4 regions of the Roseibium sp. RKSG952 genome follow, and region 2 is predicted to be linked to each of the others. Evidence: riboswitches for the same ligand, from Rfam matches in the RefSeq annotation. Region 2 holds a riboswitch; each other region holds the start of a gene.

Region 1 (2,199 bases), on a different contig from region 2:
TTTCCAGTTCGGCAAACTGGGCTTCGTCATTGGCATCGGCAATGGACCCCGGCCTCAGGCCGTCGCCCAAAGAAAAGCTGACATCATAGGCGCGGCAAATGTCGCAGATCTCGTCGAACCGCTCGTAAAGAAAGCTCTCCCTGTGGTGGTGCAGACACCATTTGGCAATGATCGAGCCGCCGCGCGACACGATCCCGGTTACCCGCTTGACCGTCATCGGAACCATGTGCAAGCGCACGCCTGCGTGAATGGTGAAGTAGTCGACGCCCTGTTCGGCCTGTTCGATCAGCGTGTCGCGGAATACGTCCCAGGTCAGGTCCTCGGCGATGCCCTTGACCTTCTCCAGCGCCTGATAGATCGGTACGGTGCCAATCGGCACCGGCGAATTGCGCAGGATCCATTCCCGTGTGTTGTGAATGTTGCGGCCGGTCGACAGATCCATCACCGTGTCGGCACCCCAGCGGGTTGCCCAGACCATCTTTTCGACCTCTTCCTCCATGGATGAGGTGACGGCAGAGGTACCGATATTGGCATTGATCTTGACCCGGAAGTTCCGGCCGATGATCATCGGCTCCAGTTCCGGGTGGTTGATGTTGGCGGGCAGGATTGCGCGGCCTGCCGCGATTTCCTGGCGGACAAATTCAGGCGTGACGATATCGGACAAGTTGGCACCGAACGCTTCGCCGTCGCGTTCGCTGGCCACGGCTTCGCGCTTCAGGTTCTCGCGGATGGCCACGAACTCCATTTCCGGCGTGATCATCCCGGCCCTGGCATAAGCGAGCTGGGTGACAGCCTCCCTCGATACCGCTTTCAGGGGCGCGCGTTTTGCAGGGAATTCTGGGACCAGATGGTCGCCCCGGGCAAAGCCGTTGTCTTCGGGCCTGGTTTCGCGGCCCTCATAACTTTCCGTGTCGCCACGCCGGGCAATCCAGTCCGAGCGCAAGGCAGGCAGGCCATTGCGTATAACCGGCACAAATTCCGGATCGGTGTAGGGGCCCGAGCTGTCATAGACCGGAAGCGGCGGTTCGCCGGCGGTCGGATGGGTCGAGATTTCGCGCATGGGCACGCGCACACCGTCATGAAGTGTGCCGTCGACAAAAATCTTTTTCGAAGCGGGAAGGGGGCCTGTTGTGATGGCCGGGACCTTTGACGGGTCCGGGGAAGGAAAATGTGACGTCATGCCGGTGCTCCTCAAGCTGCTGGCTTAAAAAGACACAGCGGACATTTGGCACGGGAAACTGACGGGGCCCCAAGATGATACTTGCGACATGAAACAACCAGACGGACAAACCGTCAGGCTCGGGACCGGGCTTCCTACGCCAGTATCAACTGGGTCAGGTTCAAAGGGTCGCTTCACCGGACATCCGTCCTGTTAGCCTCTCAGTCCCCTAAACGGCGGGACTCCCCTGCAACGCCCCTAGGGTAAGGGCTCGGCGGCTCATCTTCAAGGGTGCTGGAGCTGGTTATGCACGCATTGGTATTTGCGTCCTGCCGCCATGACACAGGAACAGCGGGATTTCTAATGAACTTGCAGATCGAAAATCTCCTGCGCGCAAAACCGGTGAGCTCTATTTAGAAGTGCTGAACGATGTAAGCAGGTCAATCTGAAGCGCTCATTTTTTGGGAAGCCCTTCAAGGCGGACTGTGCCTTGAAAAGCTTACTTTGCGATTTTTGCACAAGGGCTTGAGCGTCAAGGGCGCTGCGCACCGCCAGGCGGTTTTCCGCCGGTTCGCACGGCGTCCAGTTTCTCGAATGATGTCCCGCATCGTCCTTTGAAACTCTCCTGGCCGAACCGGCGGAGAACCAGGTCAAAAAGGTCAATAATTCGAGCGGTTGGTATTACGCCAGAACGTCGCGCTGCCACGATTCTGCAGTCGTGACCTGATGCACCAGCCGGGGCAGGGTGATGCCGAGTGTTGCGGCATGTGCGCCTTTGCTCGTAGCGCCGAATACGTCTGACAGGACCGTTGTATGAAAACCGAGTTCGGATGCGTGGCGCGCCGTTGAGTCTCCCGACAAGTCGGCGAAGGCACCTGCCAGAACCACATGTTCGATGCCGGATTTACTCAGTTGCGTTGCAAGTGTTCCGTCAAAAAACGCGCTCAGGCTTTGTCTTTGGTGTGTCAAAGGACTTTCCCCGTGCCAAAAGGCTGCAGATGTGGTCGCTTCGGCATCGGCTTTCTCAAGAAGGTCGAACA
Region 2 (2,199 bases):
AATGGCATGGGTGGCGGTGGTCGTCCCGGTGGCGGATTTGGCTCTGGTGATTTCTCCAGCGCGTTTTCGGATGTCTTCGACGATCTGTTCGGCGATTTCATGGGTGGCCAGCGTGGTGGCGGCGGTGGACGTCGCGCGGCACGTGGATCGGACCTGCGCTACAACCTGCGCGTAACGCTGGAAGAAGCCTATTCCGGCCTGCAGAAAACTATCAATGTACCCACTGCCGTGGCCTGTTCATCCTGTGATGGCACCGGTGCGGAAAGTGGTGTTGAGCCAACAACCTGTCCGACCTGTTCGGGTATGGGCAAGGTGCGGGCGCAACAGGGCTTCTTCACGGTCGAACGAACCTGTCCGACCTGTTCGGGCCTCGGTCAGATCATCAAGAACCCCTGTAAATCCTGCAACGGCGCGGGCCGTGTTGAAAAAGAGCGTGCTCTTTCGGTCAATATCCCTGCTGGTGTTGAGACCGGTACTCGTATCCGCCTAGCTGGCGAGGGTGAGGCCGGAATGCGCGGTGGCCCTCCGGGTGATCTCTACATATTTGTCGAAGTCGCGCAGCATCAGCTGTTCGAGCGTGACAGCATAAACCTTTACTGCCGCGTTCCGGTAAGCATGGCCAAGGCCGCGCTGGGCGGTTCGATCGAAGTACCGACCATCGATGGTGGTCGTGGTCGCGTGCAGATCCCGGCCGGCAGCCAGTCTGGCCGCCAGATGCGTCTGCGTAGCAAGGGTATGCCCGCGCTGCGTGGTGGCGGAGTTGGCGACATGTTCATCGAACTGGCCGTCGAGACCCCGGTGAACCTGACCAGCCGTCAAAAAGAACTACTGCGTGAGTTCGAGGATCTGGGCGAAGACAACCATCCGGAGTCAAAGAGCTTTTTCTCATCAGTCAAATCCTTTTGGGATGGGATGAAGGGCTAAGAGCCCAGCAATCAAGAATGTCAGGCCGGTTCGTCAGAGCCGGCTTTTTTGTTCCTTAGGTCCAGTTTGATCTGAAACCGGCTCAGATTGGCCCTTGAAACCCGGTCCAAGCCCTGAGATTGTCCGCCCGAACCGTTGGGGTGCCCTGTCTTAGGGCTGAGAGGCGTGAATGCGCTAACCCATCGAACCTGATCCGGGCAATACCGGCGTAGGGAACGGTCTTAGTGCACAGACGTTTTCCATGCCCGTTGCCCTTTGAATATGGAGCAACGACATGGCGCATATCGCCCTGACAATCGCAGGATCGGACAGCGGAGGTGGTGCCGGAATTCAGGCCGACCTCAAGGCGATGTCTGCGCTGGGTGTCTATGGCGCCAGCGTTCTGACTGCAGTGACGGCGCAAAACACTCAGGCGGTGACCGCGGTACACGGCATTCCATTGGAGGTGATCTCCGCGCAGATCGAAGCGGTTCTGAGCGACCTCGACGTCGGTGCGATCAAAATCGGGATGTTGGCAACGCCCGAAATCATCCAGACAGTGGCTCAGGGGATTTCTGGTTTCGAAGGTCCGGTGGTGCTCGACCCGGTGATGGTCGCTAAATCCGGTGACGCCTTGTTGGCTGCTGAGGCGGTTCAGACCTTGCGTGACGTGCTGTTGCCCCGTGCAACGGTGATAACGCCCAACCTGCCCGAAGCTGCCTGTCTGCTGGAACAAACCGCAGCCAGAACGCCCGAAGATATGATCGCCCAAGGTCTTGGCCTTTGTGAGATGGGTGCACGTGCCGTTCTGATGAAGGGCGGTCATGGAGAGGGCGAAATCTGCCACGACTTACTGATTGATGCGTCGGGTAAAGTGGCTGATTTCAAAGCGCCTCGCAAATCCACAAGAAACACCCACGGCACCGGGTGCACTTTGTCATCCTCGATTGCCGCCGGACTTGCACAGGGATTGAACCTGACAGAAGCAGTGACTCAGGCGCATGGATATCTGCAGGGCGCAATTGCCCGCGCGGATGACCTTTGCATAGGGCAGGGCCATGGTCCGGTGCACCATTTCCATCAGGTCTGGTCGGCGTGACGGTCTGGTCGGTCATAGGTGCCGGTGTTGCCGGTCTGGCGGTTGCAAGCGAACTGGTTTCCCGTGGCGCACGTGTTCAGGTCTTTGATCCTGGCGGCCCGCCTGGCCCACATGGGTGTTCCTGGTGGGCTGGTGGCATGCTGGCACCATGGTGCGAATACGAGAACGCCGAGGAACCTGTGCTGCGACTGGGTCAG
Region 3 (2,199 bases), on a different contig from region 2:
GATGATGTGCCGATTTGGTTCGGAACCTCAGACGCTGTCTCCGACCTATAACTGCCGCAACTGCGAACCGGTTTTGAACACAATCACCGGACCTGTGATTGCTGTGATTGTTTCACCGGTATTTATCGGATGGTAAGTCGCGCGGGGTGGTCGTGCGCCATCATCGATGTCGCGTTGCACCCAATCCCGCTCCTCCATCATTCGCAAGGACTGTGAGAGGGCGCGATCAGTGATCGTCAGCAGGTTTCGCCTGATCTCGTTAAAGTGGCTCAGTTCATGAAGGGTCGCCAGAACGGGCAACGTCCATGAGCGCCGAAGCAGATCCTGATTATCTTCGCTGGTCGCAGACAGGATCTGATTGGCGAACCGGGCTGCCACTGCACCACGCTGTGTCAGTCGAAATTCCGGTCGCAACGGATGGCCGTAGCCCGGGTTTCGCTCAAGCAATCCAATTTGGATGAGATGATCTACACTCTGAGAGAATGACGTACGGCCCGCGCCGGTTGCAGCCAACAATGGCGCCTGCCGCCCAGGGACACCTTCGTGAAGATTGGAAAGAATGGGCAGGGCCCACGCCCGCGAAGTGATGTTGACAAGTGCATCAATGTACATAAAGTATAGTTACTATATTTTACCTTAAAAGGAAAGATGATGCCGCTCATTTCCCTGGAAGAAACCATAACAATTGCGCTGTCGGTTAAGGATCGTCACGCCAGCGCCGATTGGTACGAGAGCATGCTTGGCTTCAAAACGCTTTATCATGCAGATGAGGCAGGTTGGTCAGAGCTAGAAACCCTGACCAAGGGCGTAACCCTTGGGCTTGGTGAGCACACCAAACCCGCGCCCGGAAACTGCGTCCCTGTATTCGGCATCGCCGACCTAGACAGCGCAAGGCAAAAGCTAGAACAGGCTGATGTTCAGTTTGACGGCCCAACAGATGTAGTCGAAGGCATGGTCAAGACGGCGACATTCTATGACCCCGACGGCAACGCCTTCATGCTTGCCCAAGATTTGACGGGCGGGTCCTGAGGAATTGTAGACCCAAGGATCGTTGCCGAAGTTGCGGCAACGGTCTGCAATTAATGTCAGATATGAGCAATTTGTGAGCGCTACCTTTCGGTTCGTGCACCCTGGGTGACGCGATTATAGTTGTAATCGGGTCTCCATCCTCCTAATCACAGCTTCACCTCGGGGTGCGTGGCCTGCCGCGCTGAGATGCCTATCAGGCGAACCCGTTGAACCTGAACCGGCTAGAACCGGCGGAGGGAAAGGTGACGGTTTCATCCATCCTTACCCTCTCGCCGCAATGGAGGATGATATGAAACATCTGCTGATTGCTGCGGGATTACTGAGTGCAACTTCGGCTATTGCCGCCGACAAACCTCAGCTGACCGTATACACCTATGACAGCTTTGTCTCGGACTGGGGTCCGGGTCCGCAGGTCGAAGAAGCTTTTGAAGCGGTCTGCAATTGCGATCTGAATCTTGTTGGCGTTGAAGATGGCGCCGCCCTGCTGTCACGTATCCGGCTTGAGGGCGAAAACTCGGAAGCTGACGTGGTGCTGGGACTGGATACCAGTCTGATCAATGCAGCCAAGGAAACCGGTCTGTTTGCACCCAGTTCCGTTACAGCTGACTACGCGCTGCCGATTGAATGGACCGACGACGTTTTTGCGCCCTACGACTGGGGCTATTTCGCATTTGTTCACAACGCCGATTACTCGGCCCCAGCGAATTTCCGTGAATTGGCGAACAGCGAGACAAAGATCATCATTCAGGATCCACGTTCTTCCACACCCGGCCTTGGTCTGTTGTTGTGGGTGAAGGCGGCCTATGGCGACGAGGCACCCGAAATCTGGGCTGGTCTTGCAGACAATATCGTAACAGTCACCAAAGGGTGGTCCGAGGCCTATGGCCTGTTCCTCGAAGGTGAATCGGATATGGTCCTCAGCTATACCACCTCTCCGGCCTATCACCTGATCGCTGAAGAAGACGCTTCGAAATCGGCAGCTGTCTTTGACGAAGGCAATTACATGCAGGTTGAAGTGGCAGGGAAACTCGCCGGGACTGATCAGCCGGAACTGGCGGATCAATTCCTGGAATTCATGGTTTCGGATGCGTTCCAGCAGATCATTCCTACAACCAACTGGATGTACCCGGCAGTGACCCCGGCAGCTGGGTTGCCCGAAGGGTTTGAAAC
Region 4 (2,199 bases), on a different contig from region 2:
AGCGTATAGAAAGGCGCCTCGTGGCAGCACTCCAGTTGCTTGTCCATGTTCTCCTTGATCTTGTGCATCGCCACATGGCCGGGGCCTTCGATCATTACCTGACAGTCCTTTGCCCAGGCGATCTGGGTCAGCTCTCCCAGCGTCTCAAGCTCGGCAAACTGTGCTTCGTCATTGGCGTCGGCAATCGACCCCGGACGCAGGCCATCACCGAGGCTGAACGACACATCATAGGCCCGGCAGATGTCGCAAATCTCATCGAAATGCTCATACAGGAAGCTTTCCTTGTGATGATGCAGGCACCACTTGGCCATGATCGATCCGCCGCGCGAGACAATTCCGGTGACCCGATTCACGGTCATCGGAACCATGTGTAAGCGCACGCCCGCATGGATGGTGAAATAGTCCACGCCTTGTTCGGCCTGCTCGATCAGCGTGTCACGGAACACCTCCCATGTCAGGTCCTCGGCAATGCCGTTCACCTTTTCCAGCGCCTGATAGAGCGGCACGGTGCCGATCGGAACCGGTGAGTTGCGGATAATCCATTCACGGGTGTTGTGGATATTGCGGCCTGTGGACAGGTCCATGACCGTGTCGGCGCCCCAGCGGATCGACCAGACCATCTTGTCCACTTCCTCTTCCATCGAGGAGGTAACAGCCGACGTGCCCATATTGGCGTTGATCTTGACCAGGAAATTGCGCCCGATGATCATCGGTTCGCTTTCGGGGTGGTTGATGTTGGCGGGTATAATCGCGCGACCTGCGGCGACCTCATCCCGCACAAACTCCGGGGTCACGTAATCCGGAATATTGGCCCCCCAGTCATTGCCTTCGCGTTGCTCGACGATGGCCTCGCGCAGCTGGTTCTCACGAATGGCGATGAACTCCATCTCGGGAGTTACGATCCCGGCGCGGGCGTAGGCGAGCTGCGTCACCGCCTTGCCATCAGTTGCGCGCAGAGGCCGCGGGCGCACCGGAAACTCGGGCGTCAGGCGGTCGCCTTCAACAAACCCGTTATCCTCGGGCTTGATCTCGCGCCCGTCATACTCTTCGACATCACCGCGCGCCTCAATCCATTTGCGGCGCAACGGGGTCAGGCCTTGTCGAATGTCGGTAATCACGTTCGGATCGGTGTACGGACCTGAGCTGTCATAGACCGGCAACGGCGGCTCTCCCGCGGTCGGGTGGACCGAAATCTCGCGCATTGGAACGCGGACGTCAGGGTGCAGTGTGCCATTCACATAGATCTTACGCGAAGCAGGCAGTTCACCTGTGGTGATTTTGGGGTTGGGGACATTCATGTTGGTGCTCCTCAAGCGGTTCAACTCAAAAAGACACCAGATGAGTTTTGGCTTGGGGAAACGAGAGGGTGTACAGCCCTCTGTTCGGAGTGCGCCCGCCCGGATCCGTGGCCTGCGCGCCCTAGCTTCCTACGCCAGTATCAACTGGGTCAGGTTCAAAGGGTCGCGTCGCCGGGCAATGCCCCGTCAGCCTCTCAGTCCCCTCGGTGGGACTCCCCTGCGTGACCTTTGGTTAGCTCAGGCACCACGTCTGAGACAAGCCCTTATTCAGCCATGTTTCGATTTACATAAACACAGCGTTAGGTAGGAGGGCGCTGTCATCAGGAATTTGTCTCTGCGGCACCGGTTAGGTGCCGCAGAGATTTTTGTTTTAGAACGACCACTTAAGGCCGGCGCGCAGGAACGGGCCCTGAGCATTGTCGCCGATCTCCTGTTCGGCCTTCAGCTCCAGCAGCATGTCCTGAACCAGATCTTTCTCATAACCCACTGCGACGCTTGCACCGGTAAAATCTGTCGATGCAAAGATCACATTCTGAGTTGATGAGAAGACAGTGACATCGGCCTGCGAATCCCCCAGACCTCGGCGCAGTACACCGCTCAGCTGGCCTGACAGAACTCCGCCATTGTTGAATTGCTTTTCAACTTCGGCACCCAACCGGGCTTCAATCACCTCGGTTGTGATGTCTCCGACCGTGGCATTCGCGACCGAGCCGGTTTCCGTGTAACCATCATCCTTCTGATTGGTATATCTGGCGTCTGCAAAACCGATCAGCCCGAATTTGTCGCTGACATCGAACGCGCGCTCAACACCGATATGTGCAGTCAGCAGTGTGCTGTCATAATCTGCCTTTGCATCGGCGCTGCCCGTGATCTGACGTGTTCGATCAGTCGAAAGCCAGCC

What was found. A riboswitch is a leader RNA that binds a small molecule or an ion and turns the genes downstream of it on or off. The one in region 2 is predicted to bind thiamine pyrophosphate.
Region 1: linked by a shared signal. The riboswitch ahead of thiC (phosphomethylpyrimidine synthase ThiC) and the one ahead of thiD (bifunctional hydroxymethylpyrimidine kinase/phosphomethylpyrimidine kinase) in region 2 are both predicted to bind thiamine pyrophosphate.
Region 3: linked by a shared signal. The riboswitch ahead of thiB (thiamine ABC transporter substrate binding subunit) and the one ahead of thiD (bifunctional hydroxymethylpyrimidine kinase/phosphomethylpyrimidine kinase) in region 2 are both predicted to bind thiamine pyrophosphate.
Region 4: linked by a shared signal. The riboswitch ahead of thiC (phosphomethylpyrimidine synthase ThiC) and the one ahead of thiD (bifunctional hydroxymethylpyrimidine kinase/phosphomethylpyrimidine kinase) in region 2 are both predicted to bind thiamine pyrophosphate.

Annotation. Positions count from the first base shown of each region.
Region 1 is NZ_SMMF01000715.1:1,846-4,044, reverse strand. It holds gene thiC (phosphomethylpyrimidine synthase ThiC) at 1-1,180, opposite strand, end outside; TPP riboswitch at 1,310-1,410, opposite strand; gene E1297_RS04585 (cysteine hydrolase family protein) at 1,841-2,199, opposite strand, start outside.
Region 2 is NZ_SMMF01000941.1:46,236-48,434, forward strand. It holds gene dnaJ (molecular chaperone DnaJ) at 1-924, shown strand, start outside; TPP riboswitch at 1,051-1,156, shown strand; gene thiD (bifunctional hydroxymethylpyrimidine kinase/phosphomethylpyrimidine kinase) at 1,199-2,002, shown strand; gene E1297_RS28465 (FAD-dependent oxidoreductase) at 1,999-2,199, shown strand, end outside.
Region 3 is NZ_SMMF01000960.1:24,059-26,257, reverse strand. It holds gene E1297_RS41330 (glutathione S-transferase) at 1-51, shown strand, start outside; gene E1297_RS41325 (helix-turn-helix domain-containing protein) at 46-513, opposite strand; gene E1297_RS41320 (VOC family protein) at 652-1,029, shown strand; TPP riboswitch at 1,180-1,286, shown strand; gene thiB (thiamine ABC transporter substrate binding subunit) at 1,319-2,199, shown strand, end outside.
Region 4 is NZ_SMMF01000959.1:240,218-242,416, forward strand. It holds gene thiC (phosphomethylpyrimidine synthase ThiC) at 1-1,298, opposite strand, end outside; TPP riboswitch at 1,408-1,527, opposite strand; gene E1297_RS41115 (hypothetical protein) at 1,669-2,199, opposite strand, start outside.